4 regions of the Marinactinospora rubrisoli genome follow, and region 2 is predicted to be linked to each of the others. Evidence: riboswitches for the same ligand, from Rfam matches in the RefSeq annotation. Region 2 holds a riboswitch; each other region holds the start of a gene.
The links. Region 2 has a riboswitch for cobalamin ahead of ACFQRF_RS13770 (putative cobaltochelatase). Riboswitches for the same ligand answer to the same signal wherever they lie in the genome.
Positions count from the first base shown of each region.

Region 1: it holds a riboswitch for cobalamin, as region 2 does, so the genes downstream of both, ACFQRF_RS10575 (ribonucleoside-diphosphate reductase subunit alpha) here and ACFQRF_RS13770 (putative cobaltochelatase) in region 2, are expected to answer to the same signal.
Region 3: it holds a riboswitch for cobalamin, as region 2 does, so the genes downstream of both, ACFQRF_RS11830 (energy-coupling factor ABC transporter permease) here and ACFQRF_RS13770 (putative cobaltochelatase) in region 2, are expected to answer to the same signal.
Region 4: it holds a riboswitch for cobalamin, as region 2 does, so the genes downstream of both, metE (5-methyltetrahydropteroyltriglutamate--homocysteine S-methyltransferase) here and ACFQRF_RS13770 (putative cobaltochelatase) in region 2, are expected to answer to the same signal.

Region 1 is NZ_JBHTBH010000004.1:317,301-320,573, reverse strand. Features, by position in the region: gene ACFQRF_RS10575 (ribonucleoside-diphosphate reductase subunit alpha) at 1-1,755, opposite strand, end outside; cobalamin riboswitch at 1,896-2,121, opposite strand; gene ACFQRF_RS10570 (hypothetical protein) at 2,615-3,169, opposite strand; gene ACFQRF_RS10565 (NYN domain-containing protein) at 3,205-3,273, opposite strand, start outside.
Region 2 is NZ_JBHTBH010000006.1:87,551-90,823, forward strand. Features, by position in the region: gene ACFQRF_RS13770 (putative cobaltochelatase) at 1-1,728, opposite strand, end outside; cobalamin riboswitch at 1,785-1,912, opposite strand; gene ACFQRF_RS13775 (hypothetical protein) at 2,135-2,602, shown strand; gene ACFQRF_RS13780 (hypothetical protein) at 2,702-3,273, opposite strand, start outside.
Region 3 is NZ_JBHTBH010000005.1:119,181-122,453, forward strand. Features, by position in the region: gene cbiQ (cobalt ECF transporter T component CbiQ) at 1-352, opposite strand, end outside; gene ACFQRF_RS11825 (energy-coupling factor ABC transporter substrate-binding protein) at 356-769, opposite strand; gene ACFQRF_RS11830 (energy-coupling factor ABC transporter permease) at 772-1,533, opposite strand; cobalamin riboswitch at 1,526-1,723, opposite strand; gene ACFQRF_RS11835 (RNA-binding S4 domain-containing protein) at 1,844-2,221, opposite strand; partial or broken gene ACFQRF_RS11840 (lytic polysaccharide monooxygenase auxiliary activity family 9 protein) at 3,115-3,273, shown strand, end outside.
Region 4 is NZ_JBHTBH010000013.1:37,503-40,775, forward strand. Features, by position in the region: gene ACFQRF_RS23130 (polysaccharide deacetylase family protein) at 1-245, opposite strand, end outside; cobalamin riboswitch at 691-923, shown strand; gene metE (5-methyltetrahydropteroyltriglutamate--homocysteine S-methyltransferase) at 1,122-3,273, shown strand, end outside.

The DNA.
Region 1 (3,273 bases), on a different contig from region 2:
GATGGGCAGCACGCCCTGGCTCCACAGCGACCCCTCGAAGCTGGCGTAGCGCCCGCGCTCGGCCGCCAGCTCCACCGAAGCGGCGATCGCGTGGTAGCTGATCAGCTCCATGCTCTCGTCGGCGAAGTCCACGGCCGCTTCGGATCCGAACGGCAGCCGGAGCCGGAACAGCGCGTCCTGGAAGCCCATGAGCCCCAGCCCCACCGGGCGGTGCCGCAGGTTCGCGCGCTCGGCCTCCGGGATCGTGTAGAAGTTCACGTCGATGACGTTGTCCAGCATCCGCACGGCGGTGCGCACCGTGCGCCGCAGCCGCTCGGTGTCGATCCCGTCCTCGGTGACGTGCTGCGCCAGGTTGACCGAGCCGAGGTTGCACACCGCGACCTCTTCGGCGCTGGTGTTCAGCGTGATCTCCGTGCACAGGTTCGAGGAGTGCACCACGCCGGTGTGCTGCTGGGGCGAGCGCAGGTTGCACGGGTCCTTGAACGTGATCCACGGGTGCCCGGTCTCGAACAGCATGGTGAGCATCCGCCGCCACAGGTCGACCGCGCGCACCCGCCGCCACACCTTGATCTCACCGGCGTCGGCCGCCCGCTCGTAGGCGGCGTAGCGCCGCGCGAACTCCGCCCCGTACAGGTCGTGCAGGTCGGGGACCTCGTCCGGCGAGAACAGCGTCCACTGGGCGTCGCTCTCGACCCGCTGCAGGAACAGGTCCGGCACCCAGTTCGCGGTGTTCATGTCGTGGGTGCGCCGCCGCTCGTCCCCGGTGTTCTTGCGCAGGTCGAGGAACTCCTCGATGTCGATGTGCCAGGTCTCCAGGTACGCGCAGACGGCGCCCTTGCGCTTTCCTCCCTGATTGACCGCCACTGCGGTGTCGTTGGCGATCTTCAGGAACGGCACGACTCCCTGGCTCTGCCCGTTGGTGCCCTTGATGTGGGCGCCCATGCCCCGGACCGGGGTCCAGTCGTTGCCGAGGCCGCCGGAGTACTTCGACAGCAGCGCGTTGTTGCTGATGCCGTGGAAGATCGCGTGCAGGTCGTCGCCGACCGTGGTGAGGAAGCACGACGACAGCTGGGCGCGGCGGGTGCCGGAGTTGAACAGGGTCGGGGTGGAGCACATGAAGTCGAACGAGGACAGCAGCTCGTAGAACTCGATGGCGCGGACGTTCCGGTCGTCCTCGCGGAGCGCCAGGCCCATGGCGACCCGCATGAAGAACGCCTGCGGCAGCTCGTACCGTACCCCGTGGCTGTGCAGGAAGTAGCGGTCGTACAGGGTCTGCATGCCCAGGAAGGTGAAGTCCAGGTCGCGCTCCGGCCGCAGCGCGGCGCCGAGGCGGGCGAGGTCGAAGGTCGCCAGCTCGGGGTCGAGCTGCTCCAGCTGGACGCCGCGGGCGACGTAGTCGGCGAAGTAGCCGGGGTAGCGCTCGGCCATCTCGGCCTGGCCGGCCTCGTCAAAGGAACCGGCGAGGAAGGTGAGCGCCTCACGGCGCAGCTTGTCCAGCAGCAGGCGGGCGCTCACGTAGGAGTAGTCCGGGTCGGCCTCGACGAAGGTGCGCGCCGCCATGATCAGCGCGAGCTCCAGTTCGGCCGCCCCGATCCCCGGGTACAGCGTGCGCTTGGCCTCGGCGAGCACGGTCTCCGCCGAGGCGCCGTTCAGGCCCGCACACGCCTCACCGACCACCAACCGCACGCGTTCCATGGGGTCGGCGGGGGGTGCCGCCGCGGCGCGGTCCGGTGTGACGTCGGTGTCGAGGGTCATGGTGGTGTCTCCAACCAGATAGCGAAAGCCGGTGGGGGTGCCGGGGGGAGCGCACACGCAGGAGACGTGGGCACGACCGCCCACGCTGCAACGATCTCCTGGTATCGCGGCGGCCCACCCTCGAAGCCCCGTTCTGCGCGCAGCACGCGCCACCGGTGGCAGGTCTTCGGACTCGTGGGCTCCGGGCCGGGGTGGCCGCGCCTACTGACCGTCGCTTCCCAGGCGCCATGGCGCGACGCCCAGTGCGTGGTGACGGTGTTCGTTCCCACTCACCGCTGCGGGGCAGTCCCGGACTCGCACCGGGTTCCCTCTTGCCTCACCGTGGGGCGTCACCCCCGGCGGTGAACCACCAGCGGAGCGATACTACATCTAGTGTCCGGGGCGCGCGACCACCGCAAGATAGCGTGTGTCGCCTCATACCACGCTTCCAAAACCCGTTGCGCCCGAACCCTGTCCCGGCTGGCATACCGACCGCGATGACCCGACCGCACGTGTTCGACATGGACGGCACCCTGCTCAACGGCGGTACGGCGAGCCTGGAGGTGGCCCGCGTCCGCGGGACGGTCGCGGAGCCGACCGAGCTGGAACACCGATTCGCGGTCGGCGAGCTGGACACGCGCGGATTCTCCGGCGAACTCCCCCGCCTGTGGGCCGACCTCACCGCCGAGCAGGGGCGGAGTGGTTCCGTGCTCAGGCGCGCACGGCGGCGGCCGACGCCGCCGTCCGGGGCGACGACGGCGCGGCGCCCCGGCGCCGGGCAGGGCGTCGGCCGTCTCGGCGAGATGTGCGCTGCACGCCGTCTCCGCAGCACCCGCCGACACCGCGCCACGGAACGGGCGGGCGGCGCTGTCCGGAAGGGCTACTCGTCCAGCAGCTTGTCGAGTTCGTCCTCGCCGAGGCCGAGATCCATCCGGATCCGGAACCGGATGCGCAGCAGTTCCAGAAGCAGATCGTGCATGTACGGTGAGACGTCCTGGTGCCGGAACCGCTCCACACCCAGGGTGGCCCACACGTGCGCACCCTTGAGGTCGTCGTGGGCCTGGAGGGTCTCGGCGATGTGGATGAACGTGGGCAGGTTGCGCGGGCCCTCTGCGCGCAGCCGGTCGAGTTGGGCGTACCCCTCGTCGATGCGGTCGAGTTCGAGCAGCGCGCCGGCCTGCAGGGCGCGGGCGTCGATGATGGTGACGCCTCCGTCGTCGATGGCGCGCTGGTAGAGGGCGGAGGCGCGTTCGAACTCCTGCGCCATCTCCCACTGTTCCCCGGCGCGGACGAACAGTTCGGCGCGGGAGATCTCGCTGTCGGCGTCGACCCGGTTGGCGAGGTCGGTCAGCTGGCGCGCGACGGCGGCGTGGTCGCCGGACTGCACGGCTCGGAACTCCAACCGGTCAAGGTCTGACGTTGTCACGCGGGTCACTGCCACCCTCCCTCGTCGCCGCTGCACGCCACGTCCTACTGATCGCGGGAACGCTCAAGAGCGTCCCAGAATCCCTGCCGGAGCGCGTGCCGAACCTCGTCGCG
Region 2 (3,273 bases):
GGTTCGCAGTTCGCGCAGCCGGCGCGCGCCGGCCTCGACCGAGGACGTGGGGGGCAGCGCCAGTTCGGCGTCCCGGCCCCGGAAGGTGACCAGGCCGACCTTGTCCCGCCGCTGGTAGGCGTCGAGCAGCAGGCTGAGCACCGCCCCCTTGACGGCCCGCATCCGCTGCCGCGCCGCCATGGAGCCGCTGGCGTCCACGCAGAACAGCACGAGGTTGCCCTCACGTCCCTCCCGCACCGACTCCCGCAGGTCGGCCGGGGACAGCAGTAGCCCGCGGCCGGTCCGCCCGCGGGCGCGCTGGTGCGGGGCGGCGGCGCGCAGTGTGGCCGCCAGGTGCACGGAGCCGATCCGGTGGCCGCTCGGCGGGCGGGCGGCGGAGGTCCGGCCGAACGGTGTCTCCGCCCGGGACCGGCGGCCGGGCGTGCCGGCGCCGAGCCCGGGGACCCGGAGCAGCCGGGGCCGGTAGGTCTCGCCCGGGTCGGCGACACCGCCCTCGGGCGCCGGCCCCTCACCGGGCCGTCCCTCCCCGGCCTGCTGGTCCCCGCCGTCCACCTCACCTCGGCTCGCCTCTGACGGAGCCGTGCCGCTGTCCTCCGGTGGCCCGGTGTCCGGCGGATCGCCGGGCCCCTTGCTCTCCCCGTCCGGGCGGCCGGGCCCGTCGCCCTCTCCCTGGGCGTCCGGACCGCCGTCAGGGTCTTTTGGGTCCGCATCACCCGCCTGGTCCAGCGCCTCCCGCAGCCGGTCCTCGTCCAGATCCGGGGCGTCGAAGGGGTCGCGTCGCCGCCGGTGCGGCAGGGCGAGCCGGGCCGCGTCGCGCACGTCCTCGGCGGTCACCTCCACCCGGTCCCGCCAGGCGGCGAGCGCCATGGCCGTGCGGGCGGTGACCAGGTCGGCGCGCAGGCCGTCCACCTCGAAGGCGGCGCAGACGGCGGTCACCTGGCGGAGGGCGGCGTCGGACAGCTCCACCTCGGCCAGGCGGCCCCGCGCGGCGCGGATCCGGGCGGCGAGGGCGGCCTCGGCGTCGCCGTAGCCGGCGGCGAACCGCTCGGGCGCGTCCTCATAGGCGAGGCGGCGGCGCACGACCTCGGCGCGTTCGGCCGGGTCCCGGGTGGCGGCCACCTCGACGGTCAGCCCGAACCGGTCGAGCAGCTGCGGCCGCAGCTCGCCCTCCTCGGGGTTCATCGTGCCGACGAGCAGGAACCGCGCCGCGTGCCGGACCGAGACGCCCTCGCGTTCGACGTGCGACGTCCCCATGGCGGCGGCGTCCAGCAGCAGGTCCACGAGGTGGTCGTGCAGCAGGTTGACCTCGTCGACGTAGAGCACACCGCGGTGCGCGGCGGCCAGGAGCCCGGGCTCGAACGCCTTCACGCCCTCGGTGAGGGCCCGCTCGATGTCCAGCGAGCCGAGCAGCCGGTCCTCGCTCGCGCCGACGGGCAGTTCGACCAGCCGCGCCGGGCGGGTGCGCGTGGCCGCGTCGGGGGTGTGCGGGCCATCGGGGCAGTCGGGATCCGGAGCGCCGGGGTCGCAGGCGAAACGGCAGCCGGTCACCACGTCGATGCCGGGCAGCAGCGCCGCCAGGGCGCGCACGATGGTGGATTTCGCGGTGCCCTTCTCGCCGCGCACCAGCACGCCGCCGACCGATGGCGCGACCGCGTTGACCAGGAGAGCGAGTTTGAGGTCGTCCATGCCGACGACCGCGCTGAAGGGATAGCGAGCGGAAGCGCTCACGCGGGTCCGTCCTTCCTCGGGAGTCCACGCCCACAGGGGTTGGCCATGGCGCCGCGCAGTGTCCTGGCTCCCAGATCGCCGCTCCCCCGCGCCTTCCCGCCGGCCGGGGCCGGCGGTGGCGTCGTTGCGGGTTCGCTCCCTGGTGACAGTGGCGGGACCGCCCCGGATTCACACCGGGTTCCTGCGTCGGCGGCGAACGGCGGGGGCCGCGCGCCACCGGGCCGGCACCGCCCTCAGCATCGCACACCGGTCCGGGGCGGGATCAGGCGGCGGTGCGGCCGCCGTGACCGCACCATTTCCGGCCGGTGCCGGAGCAGCGGGCGCGGGCCGCTTTTCCATTTGTGGAATTCACCGGAAACATTCTGATCAATCCGATTGGTCGCTGATTGATCGTTACGCTGCCCCCATGAGCGCCAACGAGTGCTGGTTCTGCGCCACCCCGACTCGCAACGGCGAATACCTGCATTTTGGTATGCACCGCGATGTGCGATACACCCCTCTGGTCATCGCGCTGCACACCCGGTGGGCGACCACCACGGCCTACGTTCCGCGGTGTGAGCGGTGCATGAGCGGCCACGTGATCGAAAAGTGGACCCGCTGGATATTCGCCGGATCGGCGCTGGTGACCGGACTGCCCACCGTGCTGATGCTGGGCTCGAATCTGAGCGGAGAACCCTGGGCCGACCAGTGGCAGATCATCTTCCCGTGGATCTGGACGCTGAGCTGGCTGGTGCTGTGGCTGGGCGTCCGGCAGCACTGGTTCGGCTGGCACCGACTGGCGCCACGGCCGGAGCGCCACGCGCGTCGGCACCCGGCCGTGGTGCGGCTGGCCGAAGACGGCTGGAAGTACGGCGGGGGACCGCCGGGGTCGTGACGAGCGGTCCCGGCCCGGAATCCGCACACCGACCCCTGAACGCACAGAACCCGGGCGGCCACCTCGCGGCGGCCGCCCGGGTCGGGGTCACCCCGGGTGTCAGCTCTCCTGAGCCGGACGACGGCGAGCCGCGTACACGGTCACCGCGCCGAGACCGGCGGCCAGCAGGCCGCCGTACAGCAGGCCGGACACGTCCGTTCCGGTCACCGGCAGCGTCTCCGCAGGCTCGTCCTCGGCCTGGGTCGCGCTGCTGGCGACGGGCTGCGCACCGCTCTGGGACGGCGGCTGGTTGCCCGGGCCCTGACCGTCATCGGGGTCCTCGCCCGGAGGCGTCGGCTCCGGGTCGGGGTCCGGCGGGGTCGGCTCCGGGTCCGGGTCGGGCGGAGTCGGGTCCGGGTCGGGCGGGGTGGGGTCGGGATCCGGCGGCGTGGGGTCCGGGTCCGGAGGTGTCGGGTCCGGGTCCGGGGGCGTCGGATCGGGGTCGGGCGGAGTCGGGTCCGGGTCCGGAGGTGTGGGGTCCGGGTCCGGAGGGGTCGGGTCGGGGTCGTCCGGAGGCGTGGGGTCCTCCGGGAACAGCGGCGGGAGGTTCAGGTCGAGGTCGAGCCCCAGACCTGGACCGGACTCCCGGTCCGCAGTGGTGTCCGACTGCACGGCCGGAGCGGCCTCGGTCT
Region 3 (3,273 bases), on a different contig from region 2:
TGAGCTGGCAGCACAGCGCCGCGGCGGCCCGGCCGGAGACCTCGGCGGCGCGCCGCGCGCCGTCCGGGGCCCACGCGACCGGGCCGTCCGGGCCACCGACGCTGACGAGCAGGGTCACCGCGCCGGTCAGCACGAACAGCGACGGCGCCCACGCGGCGCGGAGGAACGCGCGCGGGGGCACCCGCGCCGGCCCGAACCCGGCCGCCAGCGCCGCCAGGGCGCTCAACGCGGCGCCCGGCCACGCCGGCAGCACGAGCGCGCAGACCAGCAGCCCGCCGAAGAGGGTGCCCTTGACGGCGGGGTGCAGCCGCCGCCACGGGCCGCGGTAGGCGGCGGCGTCGATCGCCAGCACGGATCAGCGCCGGTCGGCGGGGTCCGCCTCCGGTCCGGCGCCGCCCCTCTCGTCCGGCGCGCGGGCGCCCTGCGCCGTCCGCAGCCGATGCCGGGTCCGCGCCACGCCGAGGCAGTAGCCGATGACGCCCGCGCCGATCGCCGCCTGCAGGGCGAACAGCCCGGACTCGATCTCCCCGGACGGCGCCTCGTAGAGCGGTGCGAACCAGGGCTCGTAGTGCGGCGCGAGTTCGCCCACGGCCTCCTCGGCCTGGCCGTCCGCACCGGCGAACGGCTCCGCCAGGTGCCGGCCCGCGCCGAGGAGGAGGGGCAGCACCGCGATCGCGGCGGCCAGCAGCACCAGCAGCCAGGTCGTCGCCGGGCGCGGCCGTCCGGTCGTCCGGCCGCCGGATGTGGTGTCGTGGTCCCGGGTCGCCATGGTCACACCGTCCTTTCGCCGGCCGGCGCACCGGGCTCGCCCGTGGCGCGCCGCAGCACGGCCAGCCGGAGGAGTTCGTCGCGCGCCACCGTGCTCAGCAGCCGGACGATGACGACGGTGATCAGGCCCTCGATCACCGCGAGCGGGATCTGGGTGAGCGAGAAGACGGCGGCGAACTTCGCGAACGCCCCGGGGATGCCGCTTCCGGCGTCGGGAAAGGCCAGCGCCAGTTGCAGGCTCGTCACCGTGTAGGTGCTCAGTGACGCCAGCGTCGCGGCCGTGAACACCGCGAGCCCGAGCGCGGTGGTCTCGGGGAGCCGGGCGGTGAGCGCGCGGACCAGCCGGTAGCCGCCGTACCCGGCCCAGGGGCCGGCCACCGCCATGGAGAACACGTTCGCGCCCAGCGTGGTGAGGCCGCCGTGGGCGAGCAGCAGCGCCTGGAACAGCAGGGTGACGGTCCCCAGAGCCGCCATGACGGGGGGCCGGAACAGGACGGCGCCGAGTCCGGTGCCGGTGGGGTGTGAGCAGCTGCCCGTGACGGACGGGATCTTCAGCGCCGACAGCACGAAACAGAACGCGCCGGACGCGCCGAGGAGCAGCTTGGCGTCGGGGTCGGTGCGTACGGCCATCGTGACCGCCCGGGCGCCATGGACGACGAAAGGGGCCGCGGCGACGGTCCAGGCCACCGCGTGCACGGGAGGCAGAAAGCCCTCAGCGATATGCATGTTGTGAGACCAGCTCTCCAGCACCTCGTGGATGGTCATCGGTGCCGTGGCCGGTCTCCTGGCTCACGGGTCAGCGTCCGGTGCCGGCCTTCCCAGGGCGATCACCCCAGTGGCTCAGGCCGTTCCGCGCTGGCGGCGCGGGCGGTGGTCCCGGACTTCCCGTACACAGTGGCGAGGGCCGCGCCGGCGTCGCACCGGCTTCCCGAACACCACGGCACCCTGACGGTACGGCGGCGGACCCGCCGTCCGCAACAGTGTGCGGCCGTCCGATCGCGGAGCGCGTGGTGCCTCCGGCCGTGGCCGGTGGCGGGCCGGTGCGGCCGGGGTCGTGGCGGTGCCCCGGGGCGGGTCAGAAGCCTTCGGTGCGCAGGCGGTCCAGCCGGCGGCGGTCGCGTTTGGTGGGCCGGCCGGCGCCGCGCGGACGGTAGGCCACGGGGGCGGCCGCCTGCGGGGGCCGCGCGGGCGTGTTGTCGACGTAGCAGCGAACCGCGATGGGCGCGCCGACCCGCTTCTCGATCACGTGGGCGACCTCGACGATCCGGGTGACGCCGTGCGTGTGCAGCCGGACGACGTCGCCCGGGCCGACCGGCGCGGCGGGCTTGGCGGTGCGGTCGTTGATGCGGACGTGCCCGCCGCGGCACGCCTGGGCGGCCTCGGCGCGGGTCTTGGTGAGGCGCACCGCCCACAGCCAGCGGTCCACCCGGGTGGTGGGCGGGCCGGGCGGCAGCGGCGGTGCGGCGCCGGACGGCGCCGCCGCCGGTGCGGTCTCGGCGGGCGCCGCGGGGCCGGTGCGGTCTCCTCGATCGTCCACGGTCGGTGCCACTCCCTCGACGACGGTCGGCGGCGCAGGGCGGGCGGTCGCCCTGCCCGCACTGTAGCGCGTTCGCCCACCGACTGGTTGGTCGATTCCGGCTGGTGGCGGCCGGTGCGGTACGGGCCGCGTGAATACGGAGTAATGTGGTAAAAGGAGTGAGCATACACGTTGAATCGTGCGGTGTGCGGCGTATCCGAGACGGCGTGCGAGTGTGGTGTACGCCTCGGCCCCGGATTGAGCAGATTTTTTGGAAACCGCTTTCCGAGGCGCGGTGCGAGGCGTCGTCCCAGGTCAACACGGTCGTGATCAGGGTGGGCGCCTCCGCCGTTCCCGGATTCCATGCCCCGGGAAAAGTGCAGGTCACCGCCGGGAAAGGCGCGGTTTTCCGTAATTCGATATTTCGAGGACATGTGGGATTCCGGCCGGATGACCTTGACCGACAATGGCCGGGCAATTACGGTCTAGACCACATTCACTGGCGAGCGGAAACCCCCCGATCGGCCGGTCCGCGCCGTCGGACGAACGGCGTCGGCACCACCTCGGGACCCGCCCGGACTCGCCCTGTCATCCGCGCCCGACAAGCCCCCGGGACCGGCGTCCCACCCGACGCGTCGACGCATCCCGCCGGCAGCGCAGCCGGCGGCGGACAGGACGGGTCGACCCTCGCCCACCGAGGACCTCCCCCAGCGGTCCTCACCACATCCCCCCGCCGCGCGTCCCCGTACCGCCGGAGCCGCCGGGTTCACCCCCGGCGCCGGACCGGCGTACCCCCACGGGGAACGCGGCTCAGAAGACAAGGACACACCATGACGCTGAAACGGAAGATCGCCGCTGCCGCCGCCGGTGCCGCCGCAGCCCCCCTCGTCTTCGCCATGCTGCCCGCGGGCACCGCCTTCGCCCACGGCTACATCTCCGCGCCGGAGAGCCGGCAGGCCCAGTGCGCCTCCGGGACGGTCTCCGGGTGC
Region 4 (3,273 bases), on a different contig from region 2:
TCCGTCGTTCGTTGCTCGCCGAGGTCCTGCACCAGCGCCGGGTCGACCACGGTCAGCTGGTCCGGTTCGCCCTCGGGTCTGGGCCGTGGGTCCTCCTGCTCGCTTCCGGCGTGCTCGGCCCGGTCGCCCCCCGCCGCGCACCCGGCGGCCAGCAGGACGACCGCGGCCACCGCGGCCAGGAGTCTTCCGGCGAGCGGAAGACCCGGCGCGGCGAAGCCGGAGGCGTCGGGTCTGCGGGATGCCATGTCGATCTCACCAGGGTCTCTCAAGGGACAGGACGTCTTTCGCACTCGTGGGTGTCCGTGCTCGATTGCGGCTGTTTGACATGAAAGGTGGCGCGTTCGGGTCGGATGTACCGGCAAACGAGACGCAATCGTCACAACCACCCTTGAACGAGATTAGGTTGCAAACAGTCACGAGTTAACTCCATAGCGTAATAACGGCCTCAAGAAACGTCACACAGGTGACAATCCGTCAAAGCACTACCACTCCCCATAAAACGGACTTATGGCGGCATGCGGATGTGCCGGGCGTTCGGTGAACACCGGGTCCGCAGGGGGTTCTCCACCCGTCTCCGCAGGACACGGCCGCGAACGGCGGACGCCGGAACCGCGCCGCCGAGCCCCCGATTCCCCCGAATCCGCACGCGGCTTCGACCGGCACTTCAGGACGTCCGCGACAGGCCGGTCCTATACTCCCACTCGCGGTTGGTTCATGTGTCGCGAGATGCGGCATGTGTCGTAAGAGGGAACCCGGTGCGAATCCGGGACTGCCCCGCAGCGGTGAGTGGGAACGAGAGCCGTCACCCAGCACTGGGCGCCCACCAGGGCGCCCGGGAAGCGACGGCCGGTAGGAGACGGGACGGCGAGCGCCGCCCCGCCGCGCCCACGAGTCCGAAGACCTGCCACCGCCCGCGGACGCGTCCGGCGCCCGCGGTGGTCCGCGGCCCCGAGGGAGGGCACGGGCGACGGCGGGCGCCGCGCGACGGCAGGCCACGCCGTCCTCGGCAACCCTCGTGCCCGGACTCCGGCTTGTTCGACGAGGGAGAGAGAAGCTGTGCCGACCATGATCCGCTCCACGGCCGCTCGGGCCGACCACGGCACCCGGGGCGGTGGCGCCCGGTGACCACCGTTTCCACGGCCGTCCACGGCTACCCGCGCATCGGCCCCGACCGCGAGCTCAAGCGCGCCTGCGAGGACTACTGGGCGGGACGCGCCGACGCCGACCGGCTCGACGCCGTCGGCGCCCGTCTCCGGCGTTCCGTGTGGGAGACGCTGCGCGACGCCGGCGTCGACCACATCCCCTCCAACACGTTCTCCTACTACGACCACGTCCTGGACACCGCGGTGCTCTTCGGCGCCGTGCCGCCGAGGTTCGCCGCGCCGGCCGACGGCGGCGACGGGCGGACCGGCCGGGAGGCGGAACTCCGGCACTACTTCGCCATGGCGCGCGGTGTGCCCGACGCGCCGCCGCTGGAGATGACCAAGTGGTTCGACACCAACTACCACTACCTGGTCCCCGAACTCGGCCCCGATACCCGGCTCCACCTGGCCGGCGGCAAACCGCTCTCGGAGTACACCCAGGCCCGGGGGCTCGGCATCGAGACGCGGCCGGTCCTGCTCGGCCCGCTCACCTTCCTGCTGCTCGCCAAAGCGGCCGACGGCGCCCCCGAGGGCTGGCGTCCCCTGGACCTGCTCGACGACCTCCTCGCGGGCTACGCCGAACTCCTGGGCGCGCTCTCCCGCGCCGGCGCCCGGTGGGTCCAGCTGGACGAACCCATCCTCGCCACCGACGCGGGCCGGGCCGAGCCCGAGGCGCTGCGGCGGATCGTGACGCGACTCGGCGACCTCACCGAGCGCCCGCGGCTGCTCGTCTCGACCTACTTCGGTTCCGTCGGGCGCCAGGCGCTGGACATCCTGCGCGGCAGCCGCATCGACGGCGTCGGCCTGGACCTGGTCAGCGGCCCGGAGTCGGTCACCGAACTCGCGGCCGTGTCCGGGCTGCCCGGCAAGACGCTGGCCGCGGGCGTGGTCGACGGCCGGAACGTGTGGCGGACCGACATCCCGGCCGCGCTGTCCACGCTCGGCTCGCTGCTCGGCCTGGCCGACGAACTCGTCGTCAGCACCTCCTGCTCGCTACTGCACGTCCCGATCGACCTGGCCGCCGAGACCGGCCTCGACCCGCTGCTGCGCGACCGGCTCGCGTTCGCCCGGCAGAAGGTCGACGAGGTCGTGCTGCTCGGGCGGGCGCTCTCCGGCGGCCACGACGCGGTCGCCGGGGAACTGGCGCGCGCCCGCGCCGCCACCGCCGAACGCACCCCGGCCGCCTTCCGCGACCAGCGGGTCCGCGCCCGGCTGGACGCGCTCGGCCCCGAGCCGGCCCGGCGGCGGATCGCCGCCCCGGACACCGGCGCCCTGCCGCCGCTGCCCACCACCACGATCGGCTCGTTCCCGCAGACCGACGACGTGCGCCGCGCCCGCGCCGACCTGCGGGCCGGGCGCATAGACCAGGCCGAGTACGAGCGGCGGATGCGCGCCGAGATCGACCGGGTCATCGCGCTGCAGGAGGACATCGGCCTCGACGTCCTCGTGCACGGCGAACCCGAGCGCAACGACATGGTGCAGTACTTCGCCGAACAGCTCGACGGCTACGCCGTGACCCGCGCCGGCTGGGTGCAGTCCTACGGGTCCCGCTGCGTCCGGCCGCCGATCCTGTACGGCGACGTGCACCGCCCCGCGCCCATGACCGTGGACTGGATCACCTACGCCCAGTCCCGCACCGGCAAGCCGGTCAAGGGCATGCTCACCGGCCCCGTCACCATGCTCGCCTGGTCGTTCGTCCGCGACGACCAGCCGCTCGCCGAGACCGCCCGCCAGGTGGCGCTGGCCCTGCGGGACGAGATCGCCGACCTGGAACGGGCCGGCATCCGGCACGTCCAGGTCGACGAGGCGGCGCTGCGCGAGCTGCTGCCGCTGCGGGCGGAGCGGCGCGCCGAGTACCTGGCGTGGGCGGTCGGCGCGTTCCGGCTGGCCACGTCCGGGGCGGCACCGAGTACCCGGATCCACTCGCACATGTGCTACTCGGAGTTCGGCGACATCGTCGGCGCGATCGAGGCGCTGGACGCCGACGTCACCAGCGTCGAGGCGGCGCGCTCGCGGATGGAACTGGTCGACGACCTCGCCGCCGCCGGCTACGCGCGCGGCATCGGGCCGGGCGTGTACGACATCCACGCGCCCCGGGTGCCGTCGGTGGCCGAGATCGAATCCGGCCTGC